Regions from separate parts of the Clostridium beijerinckii genome, predicted to be linked through region 1. Evidence: riboswitches for the same ligand, from Rfam matches in the RefSeq annotation. Region 1 holds a riboswitch; each other region holds the start of a gene.
What was found. A riboswitch is a leader RNA that binds a small molecule or an ion and turns the genes downstream of it on or off. The one in region 1 is predicted to bind S-adenosylmethionine.
Positions count from the first base shown of each region.

Region 1 (3,157 bases):
GTCAGAGGTGTAAGTATGGTAACATATTTAGCTGACTGATACTAATAGGTCGAGGGCTTGACCAATATAGTCAAGTTGTAATATACATTAAAGAAACTGTGTGCAATTTTGAAAGAACAAAGTTTTTTCAAAAAGGAATAATTACAGTAATAGATTAATGTAATTGTAGTATAAGCGTAAACTAAGAGTCTTTTTTCAAAGGAAACTCGACTCACATTCGTTCGCTGAGTACTAATTTACACGAATAAGGAATACAAATCGCAAAAGTGATTTGCATAAGTTCGTTCGACCAAATTATAGATTTGGGAACTCACTTAATCTCGTGATGATGGCATAGAGGTAACACTCCTTCCCATTCCGAACAGGAAAGTTAAGGTCTATAGCGCCGATGGTACTGCATGGGAGACTGTGTGGCAGAGTAGGACGTTGCGAGGTAAGCAAAAAAGATAGTTGTAATAACTATCTTTTTTTATTTATTATCATAAAATATTTTAAATAATTAAATTATTGTATAGAACATTTTAATTGTTCTATATGTCCTGTAACCTTAACCTTCCTATAAATCTTTGATATAATCCCATTTTCATCTATTACGAATGTACTTCTTTCAATACCTATGGATTTCTTCCCAAACATATTTTTTTCCTTTAATACGCCGTAGAGATTACATACCTCCTCTTTTTCATCTGAAAGAAGAATGAAGGGCAATTTATATTTTGCAATAAATTTATCATGAGACGTTAGAGAATCTCTGCTTATACCTAAAATAACAGCATTTTTCATTTCAAAATCATCCAAACCATTTTTAAAATCTTGTGCTTCTTGTGAACAGCCAGGAGTATTATCTTTAGGATAAAAATACAAGATGACTTTTTTATTTAAATAATCACTTAATTTATGTTCTTTTTTATCAGATCCTACTAATGTAAAATCAGGAGCTTTCATTCCTTCTTCTAAAGTTAAACTTTCCATTTTAATACCTCCATGTCTTTTATAATAATTATTATCTATCAAGATTAAATATTTGTAAAGTAGAAAAGAAATATTGCGACTGGGTTTATTTAGAATATATAACTGGGAATTCTAGATAAAATAACTAATTGATAAAAAATAGATGCAAAATTTAAAATACTGTTGACATATATAACAATAAAATGTATACTTTATATCATAGTAAACAACTAAGAATAATATAATATAATAATTTTTATCAAGAAAGGCGGAGGGACTGGCCCTATGATGCCTAGCAACCTGAATTAAAAATCTATTTTAATTTAAGGTGCTAATTCCTGCAGATATTTTATCTGAAAGATAAGAATGTACATATTTTTTTGCTACTTTCTTATCTAGAAAGTAGCTCTTTTATTATCTAAATGTCTAATTATTTGTATATTTCTCTAGGATCGTGATAAAAATCAAATTCAAAGCTAAATATAATATCTAGAAAATTAGGGTAACGTACAAATCATAGTAAATATATTAAAAATAAAAATTATATAAAATGGGGGCAACAAATTATGAGTAATCAAGAAAGAAAATTAAAATTTGAAACACTTCAACTTCATGTAGGGCAAGAACAACCTGATTCAGCAACAGATTCTAGAGCAGTGCCAATTTACCAAACAACTTCATATGTATTTAAAAATTCTGCACATGCAGCAGCAAGATTTGGACTAGCTGATGCTGGAAATATATATGGTCGTTTAACAAATTCAACACAAGATGTTTTTGAAAAACGTGTTGCAGCTTTGGAAGGTGGAGTAGCAGCTCTTGCGGTAGCATCTGGAGCAGCAGCAATAACATATGCATTGCAAAATATAACTAAAGCTGGTGATCACATAGTTGCAGAAAAAACTATATATGGAGGATCTTATAATTTGTTAGCACATACGTTTCCTACAAACGGTGTTACAACAACATTTGTAGATCCATCTGACCTATCAAATTTTGAAAATGCAATTCAAGATAATACCAAAGCAATTTTAATCGAATCACTTGGAAATCCAAACTCAAATATTTTAGATGTTGAAGCATTAGCAGAAATTGCACATAAGCATAAAATACCACTAATAGTGGACAATACATTTGGAACACCATACTTATTTAGACCGATTGAACATGGAGCAGATATAGTTGTTCATTCAGCAACTAAATTTATTGGGGGGCATGGTACATCATTAGGTGGAGTTATTGTGGACTCAGGAAAGTTTGACTGGATAGGTTCAGGAAAGTTCCCACAATTATCAGAAGCAGATCCAAGTTATCATGGAATTAAGTTCGCAGAAGCAGTTGGGGCTGCCGCATATGTGACAAGAATTCGTGCTATTTTATTAAGAGATACGGGTGCATGCATAAGTCCATTTAATGCATTTATATTATTACAAGGTTTAGAAACTCTTTCACTTAGAGTTGAACGTCATGTTGAGAATGCTTTAAAAGTTGTAGAATTTTTAAAGAATCATCCAAAGGTTGAAAGTGTTAATCATCCATCGCTACCAGAGAGCGCTGATAATGCTTTATATAAAAAATATTTCCCTAAGGGAGCAGGTTCTATATTCACATTTGAAATTAAGGGTGGAGCAAAGGAAGCACAGGAATTTATTGATAAACTACAAATATTCTCACTACTTGCAAATGTAGCTGATGTTAAATCATTAGTAATTCACCCAGCTAGTACAACACATTCTCAAATGAATGAAACTGAACTAGCAGAGTCAGGAATTAAACCAAATACAATCCGTCTTTCAATAGGAACAGAACATATTGATGATATAATTTATGACTTATCTCAAGCATTTGAAAGTTAGGAATCATTTAGTTAATAAAAAAAATAATTATTCAACTTAGTTCTAAGAAAAAGTTTTTGGTTAGTTACTTAAGAGGCAGAAGGCAAACAGTCAATATGAGAGTTTGCCTTCTATTTTTCTTTGGAGTGATAAATTCATGATAGTAATTAATATGGTGTAAAATACAATATTATGAGAACAATATAGAATTATTAGTTATAATTTAAATGTTTTATTCTATAGTCGCTAGGATACACACCTACATTAGATTTAAATACTCTGCTAAAATAGAAGGCATCTTTATAACCAATTAATTCACCCACCTTTTTTATTTCCAAGTCAGGCTGATTAATTAAAAGCTGTTTGGCTTC
Region 1 is NZ_CP144906.1:931,980-935,136, forward strand. Features, by position in the region: rRNA gene PZA12_RS04485 (23S ribosomal RNA) at 1-65, shown strand, start outside; rRNA gene rrf (5S ribosomal RNA) at 319-435, shown strand; gene PZA12_RS04495 (peroxiredoxin) at 505-972, opposite strand; SAM riboswitch class I at 1,205-1,318, shown strand; gene PZA12_RS04500 (O-acetylhomoserine aminocarboxypropyltransferase/cysteine synthase family protein) at 1,518-2,807, shown strand; gene PZA12_RS04505 (response regulator transcription factor) at 2,999-3,157, opposite strand, start outside.

Region 2 (3,157 bases), 210 kb from region 1:
TTCTATAATTCTTGCCACAAATGGTGCTGCTGCAATTGTAAGTGGAACAATAGCTGCTTCTGTACCTATAGATTTACCAGCAATAAATCTAGTTAATGGTATTATTGCTACCATTAATATGATAACTGGAAAACTTCTTAATATATTAATTACTAAATCTAAAATTGTATAAACTATTTTATTTGGTCTTAATCCGTCTTTTGCAGTAACTGTTAATATTATTGCAGGTATAAATCCTAAAATAAGTGAACCTATAGTCGATGCAAAAACCATCTCTAGAGTTTCTATTAAAGCTTTTACTATTACCTGATTCATTATTCGATCACCTCCAATAAGATTTCCTTATTTTCAAGGTACTTTATAACCTTGTCCTTATCATCTTCGCTGATATTTATTACAAGCCCGCCTAATACTTCGCTTCTAAATTTTTCAAGTTTTCCCCAAACTATAGAAAAATCTATTTCTAATTCCCTTGCCATCTTTGTGATTAATGCATTTTCAGAAGAATCACTTGGGAAGAATATCTTGATATTAACACCTTCTTCTGGTAGTATCCCTTCATCTTCTTCTCCTAAGAATTTCTTTAATGATTTTCCTGGTTGTAAGAATAAATCTTCTGCTCTTCCTTCTGCTTTTATTTTTCCACCATCTAATAGTGCAACTTTTTCACAAACTTCTTTTATTACTTCCATTTGATGAGTTACCATTACTATCGTAATCCCTAATTCTTTGTTTATTTTAGAAAGTAACGCTAAAATATCTTTTGTAATTTTAGGATCTAAGGCAGAAGTAGCCTCATCACAAAGTAGTATTTTAGGGTCTAGTGCTAATGCCCTTGCTATTGCTACTCTTTGTTTTTGTCCACCACTAAGCTCTGACGGTTTGCTTAGCTTTTTGTCTGTTAATCCAACTAAATCTAATAATCTTAATACTTTGTCCTTAATTTCACTTTTGTTGTACCCCCACACTTCAAGAGGAAGAGCAACATTATCAAAAACATTTTTTCTTTGCATAAGATTGAAATTTTGAAAAATCATCCCCAAATCTTTTCTAAATTCCCTAAGACTTTTTCCTTCTAATGATGAAACCTCTTTCCCCATTACATTTACTGAACCTCCATCATAAGATTCAAGTCCATTAATGCATCTTAATAATGTTGACTTTCCTGCTCCGCTGTGCCCTATTATTCCATAAATTTCGCCCTCTTTAATGCTTATTGATACATCTTTTATAACTTGTGTTTCCCCAAAATTCTTTACCACATTTTTAATTTCTATCAAACACATTTCCTCCTTTGACTTTGTTTTGTTAGTTTCCGGATAACTAAGGTGATGTAATAATTAACTTGATTATTAACGTTCACCTCAAAACAAAAGCGCTAGAGAATAAATCTCTAGCGCATAAAACACCATACAAATTTATCCTCTCATCTATCAGCTAAAAGCTGCTGGAATTAGCACCATATAAATATCATTTAATAAAAATAATATTTCGGTTGCCGGGTTTCAAAGGGCCAGTCCCTCCACCGCTCTCGATAAGATATTCAGATTATTTAATTTAGCTTTGACCTAATTATATACAACTTTTTTTAATTTGTCAAAATCTATAGAATAACCTTTTGCTCTTTCAAATCCAAGTATTGTAATCGGATTGGTTTTATTATATATATTTTCTGCATATATTGCAAGATTTTTTTACGAAATTAATTAATAAATTTAAGTTTATAGTATAAATATTAAATTATTTTATATTTATATTGTTAAATCTGCTGCATATGCTATATATTTCTATCAAATATTCAAAATCAATATCTATGCTAATAAAAATATTAACATAAAAAATAATAAATATTCTACAATAAAATTTGAAACCATACACATGTAGATAAATCTATCTATGTGCATGGCTTCATTTTTACTAGAATCACTTTATATATTTTATTCCTCAAAATAATTGCTTCATATCTTAAGCTGCTTTTTTCTGTTTATCTACATTCAGTATCTCCCAATTATTTGAGCAATCTGGAGATATCTCTCCATGTTTTTTAATGTAGCTAGTCATTAAGCTTCTCACTTGGCCATCATCACCAAGTGCTTTTCCTGAATCATAGACAATAATATTTGGATCAGTATTACTTAATCCAGCGGCCTTCATAAAACCACCACCGCCATTAAATCTATAATTGTTTATAGCAACTGTAAATTCATCTGAATCTTTTACTTCAACACCATTAACCTTTAAATTCTTTATTCTATTTCCTGATATTACTCTTCCTGTTTCCTTACCGATAGTACATGCAGGCTGTGTTAAATCAATATCATATGTTGCACCATATAATTGATCCAAGTTATAATCTGGAATATTTAATATTGGATCTTTTATTACTGCTGCATTATCCCCTGTTGTTTGAGCATAATATCTAACTGAATATTCCATCCAATCCTTCAATTGCTTTCCTGTCATTTTTACTCCATACAAAAAGTTTTCAAATACATATACTGCCATCATATCTTTTATTGTAACATCCCCTTGAGGTATATATGCTCCAGAACTTAATGGTGCCGCAATTGATAATTGAGTCCCAGCACTTTCTTTTTGTACTTTATTAATGAGCTCCATAATTGCAGTAGGCTCAGTTAACTGTCCACTTCCTGTAAATTCTCCAGTTGAAGTTCCTATTTTTGTATCTACATATTTTAATGTTGTATCTTCATAAGGTTTAATTAAATCGACAATCTCCTGATCATCTACTATGCTATTATCGATAACAATGTTTTTTGTTGAAATTCCTATAAGCTTTGCATTTCCATCAAAGTTCATATCCACTTGTGCCAAACCTGTAGCTCCCTTAGTTGACTCAACTATTGGAACAACTTTACCTTCTGGATTCTTCTTAGTTAGATCATTTACTTTTAAATGTGTGTGACCTGCCATAATTGCATCTATTCCATCAACTTGTGTCGCTATTGCATTAATTTCATTTTCTGGTATAACATCTGCATCACTCTCTTGACCACTATGTGCTGATATTATAACAACATCTGCGCCCTTGGCTTTTACTTCTTTAACCCACTTTTTAGATTCATCTACAAGATCATTAAATACCAATCCATCATAATGTTTTTTATCTTCCCAACTTGGTATGCATTTATTTTCT
Region 2 is NZ_CP144906.1:722,076-725,232, reverse strand. Features, by position in the region: gene PZA12_RS03535 (methionine ABC transporter permease) at 1-315, opposite strand, end outside; gene PZA12_RS03530 (methionine ABC transporter ATP-binding protein) at 315-1,280, opposite strand; SAM riboswitch class I at 1,424-1,541, opposite strand; gene PZA12_RS03525 (bifunctional metallophosphatase/5'-nucleotidase) at 1,966-3,157, opposite strand, start outside.
Region 2: linked by a shared signal. The riboswitch ahead of PZA12_RS03530 (methionine ABC transporter ATP-binding protein) and the one ahead of PZA12_RS04500 (O-acetylhomoserine aminocarboxypropyltransferase/cysteine synthase family protein) in region 1 are both predicted to bind S-adenosylmethionine.

Region 3 (3,157 bases), 670 kb from region 1:
GATTACCTGATCTTGCATAATCGTATTTTCCGAAATTCTCTATATCAAATTGGTGAAATGTTGATGTCTGATATATTGGAGTGCTTACTGATCCTGTTGTCGGATCTATATCTCCACTTGCATGTATTAATTTTGTTCCAAAATTCATATTTAACGCCCCATTCTATTTTAATTATAAATTTTATTTTCCTATAGCATTTTCCAGATCTTTTAGCAAATCTTCTACATTCTCTATTCCTACTGATAGCCTAAGCAGATATTCATCTACTCCAAGTCTTTGCTTAATTTCTTCCGGTATCTCTGAATGTGTTTGGGTAAATGGATATGTTATTAACGTCTCCACTCCCCCTAGACTCTCTGCAAATCTTATTACTTTAACTCTTTCTAAAATCTTGGCAACTAATTCTTTTTCTTTTACTCTAAACGATAATGTTGCCCCAAAACCTGTCGATTGTTTCTTATTTAATTCATAGCCCTCAAAACCTTCTAGACCTACATAATACACCTTTTCTACTTTAGGATTACCTTCTAAAAACTTAGCTATCTTAAGCGTATTCTCTTGTGACCTTTCCAACCTTATATGTAAAGTCTTTATACCTCTTAAAATTAACCATGAATCAAATGGAGATAAAGTTGCTCCTGTTGACATGTGAATTCTTCTGAGTTTTTCTAATATTTCTTCATCATTTACTACTATGAATCCTGCAAGTAAATCATGATGCCCACCTAAAAACTTTGTTCCACTATGAACCACTAAATCTGCTCCTAGTTCTAGCGGCCTTTGATAGTACGGAGTTAAGAAAGTATTATCCACAATTAACAGTAAATTATTTGTTTTTGTTATTTCTGCAACTGCTCTTATATCTGTTACCTTCATCATAGGGTTAGATGGCGTTTCTATAAGTATTGCCTTTGTATTTTCTTTTATAGAATTTAATATATTTTTAGTAACTGTAGTATCAATGAAGGTAGCTTCTAATCCAAAATCTCTAAAAATATCATCAAATAATCTATATGTCCCACCATATAAATCATCAGATAAGATTATATGATCTCCAGACTTAAATAAATGTATACAGGCTGTAATTGCTGCAACTCCTGACGAAAACCCTATCGCTGATTTTCCACCTTCTAAAACAGCTAATGTTTTTTCAGCTTCTTCTCTAGTTGGATTTTGAGCTCTTGCATAATCATATCCTGTGCTATTATTAAGGCCATGATGTTTAAATGTAGCTGCCTGATATATAGGAAAACTTATAGCACCCGTTTCTTTATCTCCACCTGATACTCCACTGACTGCAATTGTTTCAAAAGATTTTTTTAAAGTCATTATTTTGCCTCCTTAAATTTACTTTGCTTAATGCATTACTTATTGCTAATACCAGAGATAATATTAATAAAAAAGCCACTTCCAAAACAAGAAGTGACTTTGTAGTCATATTATAAGTTCTACCGAAACTTAATTCCTCTCATTTTTCAAGATATTCTCTTGCAGGATTTAGCACCAACGAAAAAATTTATATATAAAAATTTTTCAGGTTGCCGGGCTTCAAAGGGCCAGTCCCTCCACCACTCTTAATAAGATTAACTTATCCAGATATTTTTTTGTTAATACTAATTATACATAGTTACAGAGACTTGTCAATAATTATTAGTAAAAATATCGACTTTCTATGTAATTAGATTATTAAAGTTTTATTCCTATCTTAAAATTTATTCAGAATAAGAAAATAGATAGATATTTTAATTATTAATAAAATTAAAATATCTATCTTTCTTAATTTAACCTCTATAACATAAATTATACTTTACATATACGTTTTAAATAATACAATTCATTCATCATAGAATATCTAATTTTTACTATCCACTAGTTCAAAGTGAGCTTCGATGAATTAAACTTCTTAGAATATATATTCCTTATTTTTTATCTACTACTTTTTCATGCTGCTTACTCATATCTTAAGGCTTCAATCGGATCAAGACTTGCTGCTTTTTTAGCTGGATAGTATCCAAAAAACACACCAATTGCCATTGAAAAAGTGAAGCTTATTAAAATTGTTGGAATAGATATCGATATTGGTGATTTTAATACTATGCATGCAATTACTCCCATGCCTATTCCAAATATTATTCCTATCATTCCACCAATTGAACATATTATCACTGACTCAGTTATAAATTGCATCTTTATATGGCTGCTCTTAGCACCAAGGGCTTTTCGCGTTCCTATTTCCCTCGTTCTTTCCGTAACAGATACGAGCATTATATTCATTACTCCTATTCCACCTACAAGTAATGCTATGGCTGCAATTACTGCTACACCAAGGGATATCATATTAATCACTGACGTAAAAGACGCCGCTCGACTTTGATTATTAAAAACATCTATTGTCCAATTCTTATTGCTTTTATATAGCTTTTCCCCATATTTTTTCATGTCTTTTACAAGCTTTTGAGCATCAACATTTTGTTTAGGAGTAATAGTAAAGTATTGATAATTCTTGTTTTTTTGTGATGCTTTTTCTGTTGTTACAGGAATATATAAATCAGTAACTCTATCTTTTTCTGATGCCATACCACCCCCACCAAATAGTGAAGAATTTTCATATTCATATACCCCTACAATTGCATATGTTTCAACTTCATCTTTTGTATAAACCTTAATTTCTTTACCTAGTGGATCAGTCTTTCCTTTAAAGATATTATTAATAAGTTTATCAGAGACTATAGCAATTTTTTTCGCTCCTTTAAGATCTTTATCAGTGATAAATCTCCCACTAGTCAGTTTTACATTATTAACTTCTTTGTATCCCTCGTTTACTCCAATAGTATTTACATTAGCATATAAATATCCATCCCTTACCTTTCCCTGTCCTTTTGTCTCATCTATACTTACGCTGCTAATTCTATCCTTAAATATTTCTTTAAATGAGTCTATTTGCTCTGAAGATATAAGATCGCTATCTTCTGGCTGTTTACTTGGTCCATCATTAAATCCTGCAGAGGTTCCATCATCTTTTTTTTCAGTTAAGACAACTTCCATATTATTTGCACCCATGTTGTCCAACTCACTTGTTACTTTAGATGTAATTGCACCTCCAATAGAAACAATTCCTATAACAGATGATATTCCTATTATAATCCCAAGCATAGT
Region 3 is NZ_CP144906.1:262,630-265,786, reverse strand. Features, by position in the region: gene PZA12_RS01320 (trans-sulfuration enzyme family protein) at 1-148, opposite strand, end outside; gene PZA12_RS01315 (trans-sulfuration enzyme family protein) at 182-1,330, opposite strand; SAM riboswitch class I at 1,467-1,585, opposite strand; gene PZA12_RS01310 (ABC transporter permease) at 1,952-3,157, opposite strand, start outside.
Region 3: linked by a shared signal. The riboswitch ahead of PZA12_RS01315 (trans-sulfuration enzyme family protein) and the one ahead of PZA12_RS04500 (O-acetylhomoserine aminocarboxypropyltransferase/cysteine synthase family protein) in region 1 are both predicted to bind S-adenosylmethionine.

Region 4 (3,157 bases), 430 kb from region 1:
ATAATAAAATTTAGGATCAAGTTTAATATCTGGCTTGCTCAAGGGACATATACCTCCTTTATAAAATATATATATGAGTAATTAACAGAAGATAGTATAAAAAAATATTTTTTGGAAATTAATAGTAAATGAGGAGGTGCCTATGAAAAAATTTTTAATATATTTAGTTTTAGTTCCTACAATAATAATAAATATGTATTTTCTGTTATATTGGCAACCGCAAGATGAAAATTCTGCAAAAGAAGTTGTTGTACAAGAAAATGTTTCATATTCGAAGCCATTATATAAAATGAATAAGGAAAAGGCGTTAAGTCAATTATCTACAGATAATAAAAAGGAACTTGAAAAGATAATAAAAAAATTATCTGCATTTGATATAGGTAAAATAAAAGAATATTATGAGGATACTAATGATAATGAAAGCCTAATAGAAATATTTAGTCTCTTAAAAAAGAGATTAACAACAGAAGATTATAAGAAAATTCAAGAAATATCATCTTCCTTTTTAGATATACAAGAGATTAACAAAAGAATAAAAAATAATTAAGATTACTATATTAAATGAGAGTATATTGTAGAAAATGAGAGCAATATGAATTTAAATTACATATATGGGTGTATATTGGAGTTGAAATAAAATCGCTTTACCGATATACTAATCATTGTTGACCGACAAATGAGGCAACAAGATATAAAAAATAAATACGGAGGAATTCCCGAGAGGCCAAAGGGGGCAGACTGTAAATCTGTTACGTTTCGTTTCGATGGTTCGAATCCATCTTCCTCCACCAATTTATAATGGGCGCATAGCTCAGCTGGGAGAGCACCTGCCTTACAAGCAGGGGGTCACAGGTTCGAGCCCTGTTGTGCCCACCATTATAAAAATGCTAAATCTAATTAATATATGCTGGCATGGCTCAACGGTAGAGCAGCTGACTTGTAATCAGCAGGTTGTAGGTTCGATTCCTATTGCCAGCTCCAATAAAATAATACGGAGGAATTCCCGAGAGGCCAAAGGGGGCAGACTGTAAATCTGTTACGTTTCGTTTCGATGGTTCGAATCCATCTTCCTCCACCAATTTATAATGGGCGCATAGCTCAGCTGGGAGAGCACCTGCCTTACAAGCAGGGGGTCACAGGTTCGAGCCCTGTTGTGCCCACCATTATAAAAATGCTAAATCTAATTAATATATGCTGGCATGGCTCAACGGTAGAGCAGCTGACTTGTAATCAGCAGGTTGTAGGTTCGATTCCTATTGCCAGCTCCAATAAAATAATGCGGAGGAATTCCCGAGAGGCCAAAGGGGGCAGACTGTAAATCTGTTACGTTTCGTTTCGATGGTTCGAATCCATCTTCCTCCACCAATAAAGAATAAACTTAAGTTTATTCTTTTTTATTTTTTATTTAAAATGAAAAATAAATGATGGAAAAAGTAGATTCATAATGTTGACTAATTGTACCGCATATGATAAAATACTTTTGAAAATTGAATTATGTTACTCTTATCAAGAGAGGTGGAGGGAAAGGGCCCTGTGAAACCCGGCAACCTGTATTATATAAGGTGCCAATTCCTGTAGAGTTTCTACAAGATAAGAAAATGATTGCTAAATTGCGCTCTTCTTATCGAAGAGCTTTTTTATTTTTTTAAGTTTGCGCATGCTTAAATTATAAAAGAAACAATTAATAAAATAGTTTAACTATTATTTATTGTATTTAAATAAGGTAAAGCTTTTATAAACGAGTACTATTCTATAAAACTATGTATAGTTTTTAATAAAATAATTTTATTCGTGAAGATAATTATAATATTTAAATCTAAGGAGAGAAAAGATATGAGAAGATTATTTACTTCAGAATCAGTTACAGAGGGACATCCTGATAAAATGTGTGACCAAATTTCAGATGCTATACTAGACGCTATTCTATCTAAAGATCCAATGGCTAGAGTTGCTTGTGAAACTTGCACAACAACAGGTATGGTTATGGTAATGGGAGAGATAACAACAAATTGTTATGTTGACATTCCTAAGGTAGTTAGAGAAACAGTAAGAGAAATTGGATATGATAGAGCAAAATTTGGATTTGACTGTGATACATGTTCAGTTCTTACATCGATAGATGAACAATCTGCAGATATAGCTATGGGTGTAGATGAAGCATTTGAGTCAAAAAAAGGTGAAAAAGATGAAGTAGAAGCAGTTGGTGCTGGAGACCAAGGAATGATGTTTGGTTTTGCAACTAATGAAACTGAAGATTTTATGCCGCTTCCAGTATATATGGCTCATAAATTATCAAGAAGACTTACAGAGGTAAGAAAGAATGGTACATTAAGTTACTTAAGACCAGATGGTAAAACTCAAGTAACAGTTGAATATGAAGATAATGTGCCAAAGAGAATTGATACTATAGTTATATCAACACAACATGATGAGAAAGTTACTTTAGAGCAAATTCAGGAAGATCTTAAGAAGTTTGTTATAGATGCTGTTGTACCAGCAGAATTATTGGACAGTGAGACAAGATATTTCATAAATCCAACTGGAAGATTCGTTGTTGGAGGACCTCAAGGGGATTCAGGATTAACAGGAAGAAAGATAATAGTTGATACTTATGGTGGATATGGCAGACACGGTGGTGGAGCTTTCTCAGGTAAAGATCCAACTAAAGTTGATAGATCAGCTGCATATGCTGCAAGATGGGTTGCTAAGAATTTAGTTGCAGCTGGTGTTGCAGATAAGCTAGAAATTCAATTAGCATATGCAATTGGTGTTGCAAAGCCAGTTTCAATTGAAGTTGAAACATTTGGAACAGGAAAAGTAGATGAAGATAAGATTGTTGAAGTAGTAGAGAAAGTATTTGATTTAAGACCAGGAGCTATAATTAGAGATCTTGACTTAAGAAGACCTATCTATAAGCAAACTGCTGCATATGGACATTTTGGAAGAAATGATCTTAACTTACCATGGGAACAATTAAATAAAGTAGATGAAATAAGAAAAAATCTATAAGATAATTCTTAAGTGAATTTTTATTATCAAGATTTGTATATATAATAAAAGTTTTTGTAGAATGGTAAAAAGTCGTCTTAAATATAGACGGCTTTTTATTATGGAGAAATTTATAATTATATATAGGCAAGTATAGGAAAAGATTATG
Region 4 is NZ_CP144906.1:503,857-507,013, forward strand. Features, by position in the region: gene yyaC (spore protease YyaC) at 1-42, opposite strand, end outside; gene PZA12_RS02530 (hypothetical protein) at 143-547, shown strand; tRNA gene PZA12_RS02535 (tRNA-Tyr) at 707-791, shown strand; tRNA gene PZA12_RS02540 (tRNA-Val) at 801-876, shown strand; tRNA gene PZA12_RS02545 (tRNA-Thr) at 907-981, shown strand; tRNA gene PZA12_RS02550 (tRNA-Tyr) at 994-1,078, shown strand; tRNA gene PZA12_RS02555 (tRNA-Val) at 1,088-1,163, shown strand; tRNA gene PZA12_RS02560 (tRNA-Thr) at 1,194-1,268, shown strand; tRNA gene PZA12_RS02565 (tRNA-Tyr) at 1,281-1,365, shown strand; SAM riboswitch class I at 1,501-1,597, shown strand; gene metK (methionine adenosyltransferase) at 1,834-3,009, shown strand.
Region 4: linked by a shared signal. The riboswitch ahead of metK (methionine adenosyltransferase) and the one ahead of PZA12_RS04500 (O-acetylhomoserine aminocarboxypropyltransferase/cysteine synthase family protein) in region 1 are both predicted to bind S-adenosylmethionine.